DNA from 3 places in the Peribacillus sp. JNUCC41 genome. Region 1 is predicted to be linked to each of the others. Evidence: a T-box and tRNA genes for the amino acid it is inferred to sense, from the RefSeq annotation. Region 1 holds a T-box; the other regions hold tRNA genes.
What was found. The T-box of region 1 lies ahead of thrS (threonine--tRNA ligase). A T-box ahead of a tRNA ligase gene usually reads a tRNA of that ligase, here a tRNA-Thr.
Positions count from the first base shown of each region.

Region 2: it encodes a tRNA-Thr, which carries the amino acid that the T-box ahead of thrS (threonine--tRNA ligase) is inferred to sense. The anticodon was not compared.
Region 3: it encodes a tRNA-Thr, which carries the amino acid that the T-box ahead of thrS (threonine--tRNA ligase) is inferred to sense. The anticodon was not compared.

Region 1 covers NZ_CP062163.1:600,689-604,808, reverse strand. Annotated here, with positions in the region: gene JNUCC41_RS02950 (TetR/AcrR family transcriptional regulator) at 1-55, opposite strand, end outside; gene JNUCC41_RS02945 (DUF7010 family protein) at 235-840, shown strand; T-box leader at 990-1,214, shown strand; T-box leader at 1,245-1,469, shown strand; T-box leader at 1,500-1,721, shown strand; gene thrS (threonine--tRNA ligase) at 1,782-3,689, shown strand; gene JNUCC41_RS02935 (LysE family transporter) at 3,976-4,120, opposite strand, start outside.
Region 2 covers NZ_CP062163.1:1,237,340-1,241,459, reverse strand. Annotated here, with positions in the region: rRNA gene JNUCC41_RS06215 (23S ribosomal RNA) at 1-1,486, shown strand, start outside; rRNA gene rrf (5S ribosomal RNA) at 1,606-1,721, shown strand; tRNA gene JNUCC41_RS06205 (tRNA-Val) at 1,733-1,808, shown strand; tRNA gene JNUCC41_RS06200 (tRNA-Thr) at 1,819-1,894, shown strand; tRNA gene JNUCC41_RS06195 (tRNA-Lys) at 1,915-1,990, shown strand; tRNA gene JNUCC41_RS06190 (tRNA-Leu) at 1,999-2,080, shown strand; tRNA gene JNUCC41_RS06185 (tRNA-Gly) at 2,089-2,163, shown strand; tRNA gene JNUCC41_RS06180 (tRNA-Leu) at 2,176-2,264, shown strand; tRNA gene JNUCC41_RS06175 (tRNA-Arg) at 2,274-2,350, shown strand; tRNA gene JNUCC41_RS06170 (tRNA-Pro) at 2,362-2,438, shown strand; tRNA gene JNUCC41_RS06165 (tRNA-Ala) at 2,456-2,531, shown strand; tRNA gene JNUCC41_RS06160 (tRNA-Met) at 2,560-2,636, shown strand; tRNA gene JNUCC41_RS06155 (tRNA-Ile) at 2,647-2,723, shown strand; tRNA gene JNUCC41_RS06150 (tRNA-Ser) at 2,745-2,837, shown strand; tRNA gene JNUCC41_RS06145 (tRNA-Met) at 2,941-3,014, shown strand; tRNA gene JNUCC41_RS06140 (tRNA-Asp) at 3,021-3,096, shown strand; tRNA gene JNUCC41_RS06135 (tRNA-Phe) at 3,120-3,195, shown strand; tRNA gene JNUCC41_RS06130 (tRNA-His) at 3,213-3,288, shown strand; tRNA gene JNUCC41_RS06125 (tRNA-Gly) at 3,293-3,366, shown strand; tRNA gene JNUCC41_RS06120 (tRNA-Ile) at 3,372-3,448, shown strand; tRNA gene JNUCC41_RS06115 (tRNA-Asn) at 3,459-3,533, shown strand; tRNA gene JNUCC41_RS06110 (tRNA-Ser) at 3,535-3,625, shown strand; tRNA gene JNUCC41_RS06105 (tRNA-Glu) at 3,629-3,700, shown strand; gene JNUCC41_RS06100 (TraR/DksA C4-type zinc finger protein) at 3,744-4,120, opposite strand, start outside.
Region 3 covers NZ_CP062163.1:2,637,935-2,642,054, forward strand. Annotated here, with positions in the region: rRNA gene JNUCC41_RS12820 (23S ribosomal RNA) at 1-1,111, shown strand, start outside; rRNA gene rrf (5S ribosomal RNA) at 1,230-1,345, shown strand; tRNA gene JNUCC41_RS12830 (tRNA-Asn) at 1,355-1,429, shown strand; tRNA gene JNUCC41_RS12835 (tRNA-Ser) at 1,435-1,526, shown strand; tRNA gene JNUCC41_RS12840 (tRNA-Glu) at 1,536-1,610, shown strand; tRNA gene JNUCC41_RS12845 (tRNA-Val) at 1,626-1,701, shown strand; tRNA gene JNUCC41_RS12850 (tRNA-Met) at 1,805-1,878, shown strand; tRNA gene JNUCC41_RS12855 (tRNA-Asp) at 1,884-1,959, shown strand; tRNA gene JNUCC41_RS12860 (tRNA-Phe) at 1,971-2,046, shown strand; tRNA gene JNUCC41_RS12865 (tRNA-Thr) at 2,054-2,129, shown strand; tRNA gene JNUCC41_RS12870 (tRNA-Tyr) at 2,146-2,229, shown strand; tRNA gene JNUCC41_RS12875 (tRNA-Trp) at 2,240-2,313, shown strand; tRNA gene JNUCC41_RS12880 (tRNA-His) at 2,331-2,406, shown strand; tRNA gene JNUCC41_RS12885 (tRNA-Gln) at 2,442-2,516, shown strand; tRNA gene JNUCC41_RS12890 (tRNA-Gly) at 2,520-2,594, shown strand; tRNA gene JNUCC41_RS12895 (tRNA-Cys) at 2,603-2,676, shown strand; tRNA gene JNUCC41_RS12900 (tRNA-Leu) at 2,685-2,765, shown strand; gene JNUCC41_RS12905 (hypothetical protein) at 3,070-3,360, opposite strand; gene JNUCC41_RS12910 (hypothetical protein) at 3,743-3,949, opposite strand.

The DNA.
Region 1 (4,120 bases):
CCAAACCAGCTTCCAGAATGTCATCTTTTCGGTTCTCTTTTTTTGGTCTGGCCATTGGTATCCTCCATAATTTCATTAATTAGTGATTAATCAATCACTAATTAATATCATAATATCGCAGTATGGTGATTTTTGCAATAAGGTATTAAAATCATTTTTTTTGCAGCTGAATAATTGGGGAGGGTAAGCAATACTATTATTCTATGTACTTTTATTACTGTGGATGAAAGGAAAATGAGGATGAAAGAGGCGTTTCGCGGTTCTGGAATTGGAGTCATTTTCATGGCGTTCTTCGGTACGCTGTGGGCAGGTACCGGTGTAATGGGATTGCAGGGGTGGGGGTTTCCTTACATGGAACTCGCAGCCATCTTCGTGGGAATCATAATGGTTATCGGCGGCATTTCATTAATTCATGCATCACAAAAAATGTCCAATCAAGTTTCAGGAGATGGGGCTAGGCGTCTGAAGCGTATCGGATTCTTGTTTAATATGGTCTTCATTGCCGAAGGTTTGCTGATTGGGATTGCCATTGTCATCTGTAACTTGATCAATCAGACCGATCTTATACCGGGAGTCATCGCCATTATTGTAGGGATTCATTTTTTACCTTTGGCGTCACTTTTCCAAATCAAGGTTTACTATGCAACAGGAGTGCTTCTCTGTTTATTGGCGCTTATCACATTGCTTATTGTGCCAGACACTGTCATGTTTGGGGAGCATCAAATCCTTGCACCGTTATCTTTGCTCGGCTTTGGATGCGCGCTAATTCTCTGGATCACTGGACTTACGCTATGGCTTAGAATAAAGAATTCAAGTCTAACGATAGTCGATGAAGATTGAATCAATCAAAAAACCCGTCATGGCGAACGGGTTTTTCATTTTGATTTATTTTTCATCCAGGTCAAGAATCTGAGAATTATAAAATTGGGGTTGTCACTTATGGGAATATATTGTAATATATATAACAATATAAAAATCCATTTACATTTTTAGAAGCATTGATAAGGACATGAATCATTTTTACGGTCTTCAGAGAGGGAAGGGTTAGCTGCGAACTTCCTGGCTTAGGGAACTGATTTACCGCCTTTGAGCTATATCGGTGAACAAGAGTAGCTGATATCGTCTAAGCTGCGTTACAAGCTCCAGAGCCATGAGTGTTTCTTGCTTATGGGAAATTGGGTGGAATCACGGGTATAAACGCACTCGTCCCTTATATAGGGATGGGTGCGTTTTTTATTATTATAATTAGTGCCATGATAAGGACATGAATCATTTTTACGGTCTTCAGAGAGGGAAGGGTTAGCTGCGAACTTCCTGGCTTAGGAAACTGATTTACCGCCTTTGAGCTATATCGGTGAACAAAAGTAACTGATATCGTCTAAGCTGCGTTACAAGCTCCAGAGCCATGAGTGTTACTTGCTTATGGGAAATTGGGTGGAATCACGGGTATAAACGCACTCGTCCCTTACTTAGGGATGGGTGCGTTTTTTATTATTATAATTAGTGCCATGATAAGGACATGAATCATTTTTACGGTCTTCAGAGAGGGAAGGGTTAGCTGCGAACTTCCTGGCTTAGGAAACTGATTTACCGCCTTTGAGCAATATCGGTGAACAAAAGTAACTGATATCGTCTAGCTGCGTTACAAGCTCCAGAGCCATGAGTGTTACTTGCTTATGGGAAATTGGGTGGAACCACGGGTAAACGCACTCGTCCCTTACATAGGGATGAGTGCGTTTTTTTATTACTAAAAAAGGGGTGTTTATGTGATGGGTGAAAAAATGATTAAAGTTCAATTCCCGGATGGGCAGCAAAAGGAATATCCGCTTGGGATGACAGTGGAAGGCGTGGCAGGGTCCATCAGCTCAAGTTTAAGGAAAAAGGCAGTGGCAGGAACACTGGACAAGCAACTGGTTGATCTATGTCACAAGCTGAATGAGGATGCCGAACTGTCGATCTTGACTCTGGATTCGGAAGAAGGATTACAAGTATTACGACATACAGCGGCGCATGTTTTGGCACAGGCAGTGAAAAGATTGTACCGAGATGTGGAATTAGGAATGGGGCCAGTCGTGGAAGATGGTTTTTACTATGATTTTAAGTTAGACCATCCTTTGAGCCCAGAAGATCTACAAGCTATTGAAAAAGAGATGGAACAAATCATAAGTGAAAATCTAGAAATAAAAAGGGTCGAAGTGACTTATGAAGAAGCTGTGAAGTTATTCGAGGGCAGAGGGGAGTCATTCAAGTTGGATATTGCAAAGAGCATCCCTAATGGTGAAAAATTAACGATCTATCAACAGGGGGAATTCGTCGATCTTTGCAGAGGACCGCACCTTCCATCCACATCATTTGTAAAATCGTTCAAATTGACTCATGTATCTGGTGCCTATTGGCGGGGAGACAATCAAAATGAAGTTCTTCAAAGGGTGTATGGCGTGGCATTCCGAAAGAAAAAGGATCTACAGGAACACTTTGAATTCCTGGAAGAAGCGGCCAAACGCGATCACCGTAAATTAGGAAAGCAGTTGGAGCTATTCATGTTTTCGGAAGAAGCCCCTGGAATGCCGTTTTATTTACCGAAAGGGCAAATCGTTAGAAATGAATTGGAGAAATTTTCGCGGGAGCTTCAGACTGAAGCTGATTACGACGAAGTTCGGACTCCTTTCATGATGAACCAGCGGTTATGGGAACAATCGGGTCACTGGGATCATTACCATGAGAATATGTACTTCACTGAGGTGGATCAAACAAAATTCGCGATGAAGCCAATGAACTGTCCGGGGCATATGCTCATTTTTAAAAACAGTCTTTATTCTTACAGGGATTTACCCATTCGAATGGCCGAATTCGGTCAAGTCCACCGTCATGAATATAGCGGGGCATTGAACGGGATGCTGCGTGTCCGTACATTTTGTCAGGATGATGCCCACATCTATGTTCGGCAGGATCAAATCGAAAGTGAAATTAAACAAGTGTTTCATCTGATCGATAAGGTGTACCGCACTTTTGGATTCGAGTATTCCGTTGAGCTTTCGACGCGTCCAGAGGATTCAATGGGTGATGATTCCCTTTGGGAAGCTTCTGAAACAGCCTTGAAAAATGTTCTGGAAAGCATCGGGATACATTATCAAGTAAATGAAGGGGACGGGGCATTTTATGGACCGAAAATTGATTTTCATATTAAAGATGCATTAAAACGAAGCCATCAATGTGCAACAATCCAACTTGATTTTCAAATGCCCGACAAATTTGATCTGACTTACATCGATGAAAATAATGAAAAAGTTCGTCCGGTCGTCATTCATCGTGCCATTTTTGGATCGATCGATCGCTTTTTCGGAATCCTGATAGAACACTTTGCCGGTGCTTTTCCAGTATGGCTCGCCCCGGTGCAAGTACAGATCATCCCCGTCTCACAAGTTCATTTGGATTATTGTTTAAAGGTTCAAAAAGAACTGAAGAATCTGGGCATAAGAGTGAAAATTGATGATCGGAATGAAAAGCTCGGGTATAAAGTCAGGGAAGCGCAGATGGGGAAAATCCCATATATGCTGGTTCTCGGAGATAAAGAAGAGAAAGAAAATGAAGTGAATGTCCGGAAATACGGGGAACAAGAAGTTGAAAATGTCGCAATAGAAACGTTCATCAAGAAAATGGTCCAGCAAATAAAAGAACGCAGCATCTAACAAAAAAAGCAGCGTAATCCGAAACTCACGAGTAAATGCGCGAAATTCACGAGTAAATGCGCGAAACTCACGAGTAAATGCACGGAACTCACGAGTAAATGCGCGAAATTCACGAGTAAATGCGCAAAACTCACGAGTAAATGCGCGGAACTCACGAGTAAATGCGCGGAACTTACGAGTAAATGCACAAAGTTCATGAGTAAATGTCCTTAAGTTAGGTTTGTATAGAAAAAGACAGCCGAATAAATCGGCTGTCTTTTTCTATACGAACTCACCCAGTAAATGCTTATGTAAATAAAACCTTGGCTGCTTGGATGGCAAAGTAAATGCCAATCCCTATAAGGGATATACCCGAAACGATCGAGATGCCCATTAGTAGGGGTTTGGATAATAAGCGTCTGAAGGTGCTGGCGATGATGGCCATTGCGAAA
Region 2 (4,120 bases), 640 kb from region 1:
CACCTATACATCGTTTGAACGATGGGGGGACGCAGAAGGATAGGGTAAGCGCGCTGTTGGATATGCGCGTCCAAGCAGTTAGGCCGGAAACGAGGCAAATCCCGTTTCCATTAAGGCGGAGCTGTGATGGCGAGGGAAATATAGTACCGAAGTTCCTGATTCCACGCTGCCAAGAAAAGCCTCTAGTGAGATGTAAGGTGCCCGTACCGCAAACCGACACAGGTAGGCGAGGAGAGAATCCTAAGGTGTGCGAGAGAACTCTCGTTAAGGAACTCGGCAAAATGACCCCGTAACTTCGGGAGAAGGGGTGCTTTTTAGGGTGAATAGCCCAGAAAAGCCGCAGTGAATAGGCCCAGGCGACTGTTTAGCAAAAACACAGGTCTCTGCGAAGCCGCAAGGCGAAGTATAGGGGCTGACACCTGCCCGGTGCTGGAAGGTTAAGGGGAGAGGTTAGCGCAAGCGAAGCTTTGAACCGAAGCCCCAGTAAACGGCGGCCGTAACTATAACGGTCCTAAGGTAGCGAAATTCCTTGTCGGGTAAGTTCCGACCCGCACGAAAGGTGTAACGATCTGGGCACTGTCTCAACGAGAGACTCGGTGAAATTATAGTACCTGTGAAGATGCAGGTTACCCGCGACAGGACGGAAAGACCCCGTGGAGCTTTACTGCAGCCTGATATTGAATTTTGGTACAGCTTGTACAGGATAGGTAGGAGCCTGAGAAGCCGGAGCGCTAGCTTCGGTGGAGGCGTTGGTGGGATACTACCCTGGCTGTATTGAAATTCTAACCCGCGCCCCTTATCGGGGTGGGAGACAGTGTCAGGTGGGCAGTTTGACTGGGGCGGTCGCCTCCTAAAGAGTAACGGAGGCGCCCAAAGGTTCCCTCAGAATGGTTGGAAATCATTCGTAGAGTGTAAAGGCACAAGGGAGCTTGACTGCGAGACCTACAAGTCGAGCAGGGACGAAAGTCGGGCTTAGTGATCCGGTGGTTCCGCATGGAAGGGCCATCGCTCAACGGATAAAAGCTACCCCGGGGATAACAGGCTTATCTCCCCCAAGAGTCCACATCGACGGGGAGGTTTGGCACCTCGATGTCGGCTCATCGCATCCTGGGGCTGTAGTCGGTCCCAAGGGTTGGGCTGTTCGCCCATTAAAGCGGTACGCGAGCTGGGTTCAGAACGTCGTGAGACAGTTCGGTCCCTATCCGTCGCGGGCGCAGGAAATTTGAGAGGAGCTGTCCTTAGTACGAGAGGACCGGGATGGACGCACCGCTGGTGTACCAGTTGTCTTGCCAAAGGCATAGCTGGGTAGCTACGTGCGGACGGGATAAGTGCTGAAAGCATCTAAGCATGAAGCCCCCCTCAAGATGAGATTTCCCATGGCGCAAGCTAGTAAGATCCCTGAAAGATGATCAGGTTGATAGGTCAGAGGTGGAAGCGTGGCGACATGTGGAGCTGACTGATACTAATAGATCGAGGACTTAACCAACGCTTTAAAAAAAATGAAATACCTTCTTATTATCTAGTTTTGAAGGAATGAAAATTTCTTCTTGCATTTTCTCAAAAAGACGTTATAATAATATATGTCTTGAAAAAATGTTAACATTGTTTGGTGACGATAGCGAAGAGGTCACACCCGTTCCCATTCCGAACACGGCAGTTAAGCTCTTCAGCGCCGATGGTAGTTGGGGGTTTCCCCCTGTGAGAGTAGGACGTCGCCAAGCAGGTTTCATATGGAGGATTAGCTCAGCTGGGAGAGCATCTGCCTTACAAGCAGAGGGTCGGCGGTTCGATCCCGTCATCCTCCACCATTTTACACCTGCCGGTGTAGCTCAACTGGTAGAGCAACTGACTTGTAATCAGTAGGTTGGGGGTTCAAGTCCTCTTGCCGGCACCATTTTAAAATAGTACAAGCACGAGCCATTAGCTCAGTTGGTAGAGCATCTGACTTTTAATCAGAGGGTCGAAGGTTCGAATCCTTCATGGCTCACCATTTTATATGCGGGTGTGGCGGAATTGGCAGACGCACCAGACTTAGGATCTGGCGCCGCAAGGCGTGGGGGTTCAAGTCCCTTCACCCGCATCTTTCATGCGGAAGTAGTTCAGTGGTAGAATACAACCTTGCCAAGGTTGGGGTCGCGGGTTCGAATCCCGTCTTCCGCTCCACTTTTCGTATGTGCCGGGGTGGCGGAACTGGCAGACGCACAGGACTTAAAATCCTGCGGTAGGTGACTACCGTACCGGTTCGATTCCGGTCCTCGGCACCATCATAATATGCGCCCGTAGCTCAATTGGATAGAGCATCTGACTACGAATCAGAAGGTTGTAGGTTCGACTCCCGCCGGGCGCACCATGTTTTTATTGCGGGAAGTAGCTCAGCTTGGTAGAGCACTTGGTTTGGGACCAAGGGGTCGCAGGTTCGAATCCTGTCTTCCCGACCACGTGATTTTTAATGAATGGGGCCTTAGCTCAGCTGGGAGAGCGCCTGCCTTGCACGCAGGAGGTCAGCGGTTCGATCCCGCTAGGCTCCACCATTTTTCAATCAGAAACTTATATTATATTGGCGGTGTAGCTCAGCTGGCTAGAGCGTACGGTTCATACCCGTGAGGTCGGGGGTTCGATCCCCTCCGCCGCTACCAATAAATATAAGGACCTTTAGCTCAGCTGGTTAGAGCAGACGGCTCATAACCGTCCGGTCGTAGGTTCGAGTCCTACAAGGTCCACCATATTCACTTTTTAAAAGCCATGGAGGTATACCCAAGTTCGGCTGAAGGGATCGGTCTTGAAAACCGACAGGGGAGTCAAATCCCGCGGGGGTTCGAATCCCTCTACCTCCTCCATTTTTTCAAAAAGCAGCAAGTTGTTTTGAAACACCCTTACATAAAGGATGCGGACGAAACGTTATACACGAAAACTTGATGCAAATCGTTTCATTATTACCGTCGCGGGGTGGAGCAGTCCGGTAGCTCGTCGGGCTCATAACCCGAAGGTCGCAGGTTCAAATCCTGTCCCCGCAATTATTAGGTCCCGTGGTGTAGCGGTTAACATGCCTGCCTGTCACGCAGGAGATCGCGGGTTCGATTCCCGTCGGGACCGCCATTTTTAAAATTCAATACATATGTGGCTCAGTAGCTCAGTCGGTAGAGCAAAGGACTGAAAATCCTTGTGTCGGCGGTTCGATTCCGTCCTGAGCCACCATATTCTGAAAAATTACGGCGATTGTGGCGAAGTGGTTAACGCACCTGATTGTGGTTCAGGCATTCGTGGGTTCGATTCCCATCAGTCGCCCCATTTCGCGGGTGTAGTTTAGTGGTAAAACCTCAGCCTTCCAAGCTGATGATGAGGGTTCGATTCCCTTCACCCGCTCCAAATATGGGCCTATAGCTCAGCTGGTTAGAGCGCACGCCTGATAAGCGTGAGGTCGATGGTTCGAGTCCATTTAGGCCCACCATATTTATTGTTCCGCAGTAGCTCAGTGGTAGAGCATTCGGCTGTTAACCGAACGGTCGTAGGTTCGAGTCCTACCTGCGGAGCCATGGGGAAGTACTCAAGAGGCTGAAGAGGCGCCCCTGCTAAGGGTGTAGGTCGCGCGAGCGGCGCGAGGGTTCAAATCCCTCCTTCTCCGCCAGTTGGCCCGTTGGTCAAGCGGTTAAGACACCGCCCTTTCACGGCGGTAACACGGGTTCGAATCCCGTACGGGTCATAACAAAAAGGGAAGCATACATGAATGTATGCTTCTTTTTTTTTCATTTCTTTTCATTGATATAACTATCTTTTTGTTTATAGGGAATGTCTCCAAGATTGGATTCTATATTTTCTTCCTCCAGTGTATCTTCATATACCTTTTGGTTTTTGTTCGGTATGTTCACTCTATTTTTTCCTTCGATATCATTTGCGGCATAACCTTCATAGTCTTCAGGAAACCCGTTCGTTTCATCCTCGGTTTTATATAGATCATTATAATTGTCATGATCGCCTGTGTAATCGGATGGTGTTTCGGATGTACCGAATTTGGCAACTTCACCAAAGCTATCTTCTTTATCCACCATTTCGACTCCATGACGATTTTCAAAATGATCACCCATGGATGGGATTAGTATATCCTCTTCCGCAGGCCGGTCTT
Region 3 (4,120 bases), 2.0 Mb from region 1:
CACAGGTCTCTGCGAAGCCGCAAGGCGAAGTATAGGGGCTGACACCTGCCCGGTGCTGGAAGGTTAAGGGGAGAGGTTAGCGCAAGCGAAGCTTTGAACCGAAGCCCCAGTAAACGGCGGCCGTAACTATAACGGTCCTAAGGTAGCGAAATTCCTTGTCGGGTAAGTTCCGACCCGCACGAAAGGTGTAACGATCTGGGCACTGTCTCAACGAGAGACTCGGTGAAATTATAGTACCTGTGAAGATGCAGGTTACCCGCGACAGGACGGAAAGACCCCGTGGAGCTTTACTGCAGCCTGATATTGAATTTTGGTACAGCTTGTACAGGATAGGTAGGAGCCTGAGAAGCCGGAGCGCTAGCTTCGGTGGAGGCGTTGGTGGGATACTACCCTGGCTGTATTGAAATTCTAACCCGCGCCCCTTATCGGGGTGGGAGACAGTGTCAGGTGGGCAGTTTGACTGGGGCGGTCGCCTCCTAAAGAGTAACGGAGGCGCCCAAAGGTTCCCTCAGAATGGTTGGAAATCATTCGTAGAGTGTAAAGGCACAAGGGAGCTTGACTGCGAGACCTACAAGTCGAGCAGGGACGAAAGTCGGGCTTAGTGATCCGGTGGTTCCGCATGGAAGGGCCATCGCTCAACGGATAAAAGCTACCCCGGGGATAACAGGCTTATCTCCCCAAGAGTCCACATCGACGGGGAGGTTTGGCACCTCGATGTCGGCTCATCGCATCCTGGGGCTGTAGTCGGTCCCAAGGGTTGGGCTGTTCGCCCATTAAAGCGGTACGCGAGCTGGGTTCAGAACGTCGTGAGACAGTTCGGTCCCTATCCGTCGCGGGCGCAGGAAATTTGAGAGGAGCTGTCCTTAGTACGAGAGGACCGGGATGGACGCACCGCTGGTGTACCAGTTGTCTTGCCAAAGGCATAGCTGGGTAGCTACGTGCGGACGGGATAAGTGCTGAAAGCATCTAAGCATGAAGCCCCCCTCAAGATGAGATTTCCCATGGCGTAAGCTAGTAAGATCCCTGAAAGATGATCAGGTTGATAGGTCAGAGGTGGAAGCGTGGCGACATGTGGAGCTGACTGATACTAATAGATCGAGGACTTAACCAACGCTTTAAAAAAATGAAATACCTTCTTATTATCTAGTTTTGAAGGAATGAAAATTTCTTCTTGCATTTTCTCAAAAAGACGTTATAATAATATATGTCTTGAAAAAATGTTAACATTGTTTGGTGACGATAGCGAAGAGGTCACACCCGTTCCCATTCCGAACACGGCAGTTAAGCTCTTCAGCGCCGATGGTAGTTGGGGGTTTCCCCCTGTGAGAGTAGGACGTCGCCAAGCTTATATTGTTCCGCAGTAGCTCAGTGGTAGAGCATTCGGCTGTTAACCGAACGGTCGTAGGTTCGAGTCCTACCTGCGGAGCCATTATTGGAGAGCTGTCCGAGTGGCCGAAGGAGCACGATTGGAAATCGTGTAGACGGGTAACCCTGTCTCAAGGGTTCAAATCCCTTGCTCTCCGCCATTTATACCTGGCCCGTTGGTCAAGCGGTTAAGACACCGCCCTTTCACGGCGGTAACACGGGTTCGAATCCCGTACGGGTCACCATTTAGACAACATATTGGAGGATTAGCTCAGCTGGGAGAGCATCTGCCTTACAAGCAGAGGGTCGGCGGTTCGATCCCGTCATCCTCCACCATTATTCAATAAGATCAGGTTGTTTCTCTATAAAGGATTGATCATTCATCCCCTTGAAACGCTCAACACGAAAACTTGATTCATAATAGTAACATTAATACCGTCGCGGGGTGGAGCAGTCCGGTAGCTCGTCGGGCTCATAACCCGAAGGTCGCAGGTTCAAATCCTGTCCCCGCAATCTATGGTCCCGTGGTGTAGCGGTTAACATGCCTGCCTGTCACGCAGGAGATCGCGGGTTCGATTCCCGTCGGGACCGCCATTTTATTGTTTGGCTCAGTAGCTCAGTCGGTAGAGCAAAGGACTGAAAATCCTTGTGTCGGCGGTTCGATTCCGTCCTGAGCCACCATAGTAGTGCCGGTGTAGCTCAACTGGTAGAGCAACTGACTTGTAATCAGTAGGTTGGGGGTTCAAGTCCTCTTGCCGGCACCATGTTTCATCCATATGCGGAGGGGTAGCGAAGTGGCTAAACGCGGCGGACTGTAAATCCGCTCCTTCGGGTTCGGCAGTTCGAATCTGCCCCCCTCCACCATCTTTCTTACAGGGGTATAGTTTAAAGGTAGAACAGAGGTCTCCAAAACCTCCAGTGTGGGTTCGATTCCTACTACCCCTGCCAATTTCAATCCTATAATGGCGATTGTGGCGAAGTGGTTAACGCACCTGATTGTGGTTCAGGCATTCGTGGGTTCGATTCCCATCAGTCGCCCCATTTAATAAAACATGGTATAATGATTACAACGTTAATGGGCTATAGCCAAGCGGTAAGGCAACGGATTTTGATTCCGTCATGCGAAGGTTCGATCCCTTCTAGCCCAGCCATATGCGAAAGTAGTTCAGTGGTAGAATACAACCTTGCCAAGGTTGGGGTCGCGGGTTCGAATCCCGTCTTTCGCTCCAAAAACGTTGGCGGCATAGCCAAGCGGTAAGGCAGAGGTCTGCAAAACCTTTACCACCGGTTCGATTCCGGTTGCCGCCTCCAACATACATGCCGGTGTGGCGGAATTGGCAGACGCGCACGACTCAAAATCGTGTTCCTCTGGAGTGCCGGTTCGACCCCGGCCACCGGTATCACGAATAGCGAAGAATCGCTATTACAAAAAGCTTCACACTTAATTGTGTGAAGCTTTTTTGTGTTTATGGCGCACTATAACATATGTACAAATAATGTGCGGGATTATTGTGCATTGATTTTTCATCACTCAAGAATGGAGGCGATACATGAATTTAGGTGCCACAGATATTGTGGGGAGTGATAAGAAATATTTAAAAATTATTTGATCAGCAATAGTATAGAGTACGTTTGTTCTAATGATGAAAATAAAAAACGAATGGAAAGAGCATTAACTCTCCCATTCGTTCCAAAACAATAAATTTAGATTTCAATATTGATTGCATTTAGCTCCGCTTCCGTATAGCCAGAAGAGGATAGTGCGATTTCAATTTCTTCGGCAGCCTTATAATCAAATAATTTAAATTTAGACATTAAAGCGAAAGCATTTTGATTTTCAATTGCCAGGGCAACAGCTTCCACGTCTTGCAGTAGCTTCAGGTCTTCAATGTAGAATTGAGCGGTTCTCATCGCTAAATACTCATTCATTGTAGTCGAATTGTAGAAAAGATTTGTTAAAGTGGTGATTGCGTTAGGAACGAAAATCTTATTCATACTTACCCCTCCAATATTCTTAATATTCTGTCATTAATTCATTTCTAGTATGAGTCACGATAAAAATGTTGTCAATCTTTATCTTATGAGCATTTTAACTCACCAAATGAAAGTAAATCCGTACCAAATTGATAAAACGAAAACAGGCTATTACAAAGGCAAAAGTGATTGGGAATGAATGCTGCTGAGTTTATGAAACGAACCAACTTACATGTGACATGTTGATTTAAGCTAGATTAATAGGTCTGGTTGAGCATCAAAAAGCCAATGTCACAAGTGGCACGATTAAGAAGAATGTTTTAGAATTTTTTTAGAGATTCTTTCATTGATGATTTCCTTTCTTTGTTTAAAATTATCGAAAGGCTTGTAAAACAACAGATCCTTATTGACTGTGAAGAAGGAGGGCTTCCACATTACGCAGCTCTCCGAATGAAACACTATCAGCCACAATTATTTGCAATGTTCTCGTAGCTGTCATTCGTTTGTCTGGATGCTTCATTTGTAGATGCTTTTGTATCGCTCGGAATAGTTCATTATTTTCTGGACGGTTGGCGTTATAGATTTCTTGTAAACTCTTCGATTTTCCCATGGCTTTTCCTACTTTCCATAAGTGTGAAAGACATATGAAAGCTTAATATTATTCGTATGTCTATATTTCCGTCTGAGCACGTCTAATTCCTTCTTTTTTCAATTAAATCTTCTTTAAAGAACAGGGAAGTTGCTCCTGACTTTTTTACATGGCGTTAGCTTAGCTGTCTTA